2 regions of the Mesorhizobium sp. 131-3-5 genome follow, and region 1 is predicted to be linked to the other one. Evidence: riboswitches for the same ligand, from Rfam matches in the RefSeq annotation. Region 1 holds a riboswitch; the other holds the start of a gene.

The links. Region 1 has a riboswitch for S-adenosylmethionine ahead of metX (homoserine O-acetyltransferase MetX). Riboswitches for the same ligand answer to the same signal wherever they lie in the genome.
Region 2: another riboswitch for S-adenosylmethionine. It lies ahead of JG747_RS32280 (O-succinylhomoserine sulfhydrylase); the one in region 1 lies ahead of metX (homoserine O-acetyltransferase MetX).

The regions. Positions count from the first base shown of each region.
Region 1 covers NZ_AP023254.1:1,590,964-1,593,357, reverse strand. The annotation lists gene hisC (histidinol-phosphate transaminase) at 1-874, opposite strand, end outside; SAM riboswitch at 1,035-1,112, shown strand; gene metX (homoserine O-acetyltransferase MetX) at 1,218-2,387, shown strand.
Region 2 covers NZ_AP023254.1:6,594,870-6,597,263, reverse strand. The annotation lists gene JG747_RS32280 (O-succinylhomoserine sulfhydrylase) at 1-792, opposite strand, end outside; SAM riboswitch at 848-925, opposite strand; gene JG747_RS32275 (2'-deoxycytidine 5'-triphosphate deaminase) at 1,064-2,158, shown strand; gene JG747_RS32270 (ABC transporter substrate-binding protein) at 2,260-2,394, shown strand, end outside.

The DNA of each region.
Region 1 (2,394 bases):
CCTGGCTCAGCCAGGTCAGCCAGGTCTCGTTATGCGCCACGCTGCGCTCGACATGGGCGCGGTCGCGGATTGCCGCGATGCCGGCCTCGATCGCCGTCGCATTGACGTTGAAGGGACCGCGCACGCGGTTGATCGCATCGACGATGTGCATGGGCGCATACATCCAGCCGATCCGCGCGCCACCGAGGCCGATCTTGGAGAAGGTGCGGGTCATGACCACGTTCTCGGCGCTGCCAACCAGTTCGATGCCGGCCTCATAGTCGTTGCGGCGGACATATTCGGCATATGCCGCGTCGAGCACCAGCAGCACATGTCTGGGCAGGCCGGCATGCAGGCGGCGCACCTCCTGGAACGGCACATAGGTGCCGGTAGGATTGTTGGGATTGGCAAGGAACACGATCTTGGTTCGCAGCGTGACGGCCGCCAGTATCGCATCGATGTCGGCCCGCTCATCGGTCTCCTTGACCGCGATCGGCGCAGCCCCGGCCGACTGGATGTAGATCTTGTAGACCATGAAGGCGTGTTCGGTGAATATCGCCTCGTCGCCGGGCGCCAGATAGGTCTGCGCCAGCAGGCCAAGGATCTCGTCGGAGCCGTTGGAGCAGATGATGTTCTGCGCGTTGAGGCCATGCACTTCCGCGATCGCCTCGCGCAGCCGCCTGGCGGTACCGTCGGGATAGATGTCGAGCCTGGCGGCGACTTCACGCGCGGCTTCGATCGCCTTCGGCGACGGGCCAAGCGGGTTCTCGTTGGACGATAGCTTGTAGACCTTGGCGACACCGGCGGGTGCGGCGCTCTTGCCCGGCACATAGGCGTCGATGTCCATGATACCCGCGCGCGGGGTTGGACGTGCCTGATCCGGTGTCTGGTTCATTTTTGCAAAATCCATCGAAAATGCCTCGATCCGGAGGCCGCAGCGGAAATACAAGCCGTGGCCGATAATGTCGAGAGGTGGCAGTGATGCCAGCAGCCGGCCCAGATGTCGGCCCAGATGTCGGCATTGACGGCAGCGCGGGCGAGTTCTAGAAGGGCAGCAACAGTTCCGTGGTGATTTGGCCGGTCGGCTTGCAGCCACGTTAAACAATTCGCTAAAGGGCCGTTTGCGTGACGTAACCGGCTTTGCGAAGGCAATGCCGGTTTTTTATTGTCCGCGGCCGGCCGGATGGACGCATCGACGGCGATTTTTCGCCTGATATGATGCAGCAGGTGAGACAAGAATGGCCGCTCTGCGCGCAGGAAAGACCAACAACGAAGCCGACCAGCCGTCGAGCCCGGTGTTGCGCTTCGGGGCGGACAAGCCGCTCAAGCTCGACGCCGGCACGCTGCTATCGCCGTTCCAGATCGCCTACCAGACCTACGGCACGCTGAACGATGCCCGCTCCAATGCCATCCTCGTCTGCCATGCTCTGACCGGCGACCAGCATGTCGCCAACACCAATCCGGTGACCGGCAAGCCGGGCTGGTGGGAAGTGCTGATCGGCCCCGGCAAGATCATCGACACCAACCGTTTCTTCGTCATCTGCTCCAACGTCATCGGAGGCTGCCTGGGTTCAACCGGCCCGGCATCGACCAACCCCGCCACCGGCAAGCCCTATGGGCTCGACCTGCCGGTCATCACCATCCGCGACATGGTGCGGGCGCAGCAGATGCTGATCGACCATTTCGGCATCGAGAAACTGTTCTGCGTGCTCGGCGGCTCGATGGGCGGTATGCAGGTGCTGGAATGGGCGTCAAGCTATCCGGAGCGTGTCTTTTCGGCGCTGCCGATCGCCACCGGTGCGCGCCATTCCTCGCAGAACATTGCCTTCCATGAGGTCGGTCGGCAGGCCGTGATGGCCGATCCGGACTGGCACGGCGGCAAATATTTCGAAAACGGCAAACGCCCGGAAAAAGGGTTGGCGGTAGCGCGCATGGCCGCCCACATAACCTATCTGTCGGAAGCCGCCCTGCACCGGAAATTCGGCCGCAATCTGCAGGATCGCGAGGCGCTGACCTTCGGCTTCGACGCCGACTTCCAGATCGAAAGCTATCTGCGCCACCAAGGCATGACCTTCGTCGACCGCTTCGACGCCAATTCCTATCTCTACATGACGCGGTCAATGGACTATTTCGATCTCGCCGCCGATCATGGCGGGCGGCTGGCGGATGCTTTTGCCGGCACCAAAACCCGCTTCTGCCTGGTGTCCTTCACCTCGGATTGGTTGTTTCCGACCGAAGAGAGTCGCTCGATCGTGCACGCGCTCAACGCGGCCGGCGCGTCCGTGTCCTTCGTCGAGATCGAGACCGACCGTGGCCACGATGCCTTCCTGCTCGACGAGCCGGAACTGTTCGCCGCCATCAACGGCTTCATCGGCTCCGCAGCACGGGCGAGAGGGCTAAGCGCATGACCCCGGA
Region 2 (2,394 bases), 1.7 Mb from region 1:
CACGCGCAGCGGCAGCGTCTCCAGGCCCTTCAGCAGCGTCCAGGCGTTGAAGGGCGACAGGCTGGGGCCGGTGTGGCGGAAATAATCATGCAAATTCTCGTCGATCCACTTCTTGTCCGACAGGATCACGCCGCCGAGACAGCGGCCCTGGCCGTCGATGTGCTTGGTTGCCGAATAGACGACGATATGCGCGCCGAGCTGCAACGGCTTCTGCTGCAGTGGCGTGGCAAAGACATTGTCGACGACAAGCCGCGCGCCGATCGAGTTGGCGAGCGCAGCCACAGCGGCGATGTCGACCACTTCCAGCGTCGGGTTGGTCGGGCTTTCCAGGAAGAACAGCTTGGTGTTGGGCCTGACCGCCTTTTCCCAGTTGGCGATATCGGTGCCGTCGACCAGCGTCGCCTCGATGCCGTAGCGCGGTGCCAGCGTCTCGACCACCCAGCGGCAGGAGCCGAACAGCGCGCGCGCCGCCACGATATGGTCCCCGGCCTTGACGCTGCACAGAAGCGCCGCTGTCACGGCCGCCATGCCCGATGCCGTGGCGCGTGCGTCTTCCGCGCCTTCCAGCGCGCACATGCGCTTTTCGAACATGTCGACGGTCGGATTGGCGTAGCGCGAATAGATGAAACCGGGTTCCTCGCCCTTAAAACGGGCTTCGGCGGCTTGCGCCGTTTGATAGACATAGCCCTGGGTCAGGTACATTGCCTCGGAGGTCTCGCCGAAGCCGGAACGCAGGGTTCCGCTATGCACGAGGGCTGTCTGAGGCTTCCAGTTGCGCTTCTTGTTGCTCATCGCTTTGTTCCAGACACAAAAAAACCGGCCGCGAAAGTCGCAACCGGTCCATACGGCCTCGCGGCCAACGGTCCTTTAGCGACTTGTTTAACGTGGCTGCAAGCCGACCGGCCAAATCACCACGGGATAACGACCCTTTAGACCCGTACCACGCTTGCGTCAATTGCCGGCTTCATTAAGAGGTTTGTACCAGGCAGGTTCCGCAAGAATGTTCCATGTTTTCCGGCGAGAACCTGTTGGCAGGAAATTCGTCTGGCCTAGGAGCGGAGCCTTGCGGCAGACAGGCATTCTTCCCGATCAGGACATCTCGGCGCTGTTCCAGTCCGGCGCGCTGAAGTCGCCGCGCGCGCTCGACGCCGACCAGATCCAGCCGGCGAGCCTTGATCTGCGGCTCGGCGACAAGGCCTGGCGGGTGCGGGCCTCGTTCCTGCCGGGTCCCAACCACAGGGTTTCGGAAAAGCTCGACCGGCTGCAACTGCACGAAATCAATCTTGCCGAGGGCGCGGTGCTGGAGACCGGCTGCGTCTATATCGTGCCCTTGCTTGAAAGCCTGGCATTGCCGGCGGACATTTCGGCCTCGGCCAATCCGAAGAGTTCGACCGGGCGGCTCGACATTTTCACCCGTGTCATGACCGACCGTGGCCACGAGTTCGACAAGATCGCCGCCGGCTACAACGGTCCGCTCTATCTGGAAGTCAGCCCGCGCACCTTTCCGATCGTCGTGCGCACCGGTTCGCGCCTGTCGCAAATCCGCTTCCGCACCGGCAACGCGCTGCTCTCGGAGACCGAATTGCATGAATTGCACCGCGCGCAGATGCTGGTCGCCACCGAGCCGCCGAATATTTCGGGCGGCGGCATCGCGCTGTCGATCGATCTCAAGGGCAACGGTGATGGGCTGGTCGGCTATCGCGGCAAGCATCACACCGGCCTCGTCGATGTCGACAAGCGCGCCGCCCAGGATGTCGTCGATTTCTGGGAACCGATCCACAAGAGCGGCGCCGGCGAACTGGTGCTCGATCCAGACGAATTCTACATCCTCGTCAGCCAGGAGGCGGTGCATGTGCCGCCGCTCTACGCCGCCGAGATGACGCCCTTCGACCCGCTGGTCGGCGAATTTCGCGTCCATTATGCCGGCTTCTTCGATCCGGGCTTCGGCCATTCGGCGGCCGGTGGCACCGGCAGCCGGGCCGTGCTTGAAGTGCGCAGCCACGAGGTGCCGTTCATCCTCGACCATGGCCAGATCGTCGGCCGGCTGGTCTACGAGCACATGCTGAAGCGGCCGCAGGCCCTCTACGGCACCGCTCTCGGCTCCAACTACCAGGCACAGGGCCTGAAGCTCTCCAAGCATTTCCGCGCTGCGCGCTGAACCCCGGTGTTGCCGCCAGGCAAGATACTTGCCTGCACCGGTACATCATGCTTGGCTGGCTTGTCGGCCGTCGAGATGGCGGCGCTCAAGGGGACAAGAAAATGCAGATCTCGAAATGGATACTGTCGGCGGCAGGCGCCGCCCTGTTGGCGATGGCCGCCGGCTCTCTGTCGGCGCAGGCTGCCGAGAAATTGAAGATCGGCACCGAGGGCGCCTATCCGCCGTTCAACACCATC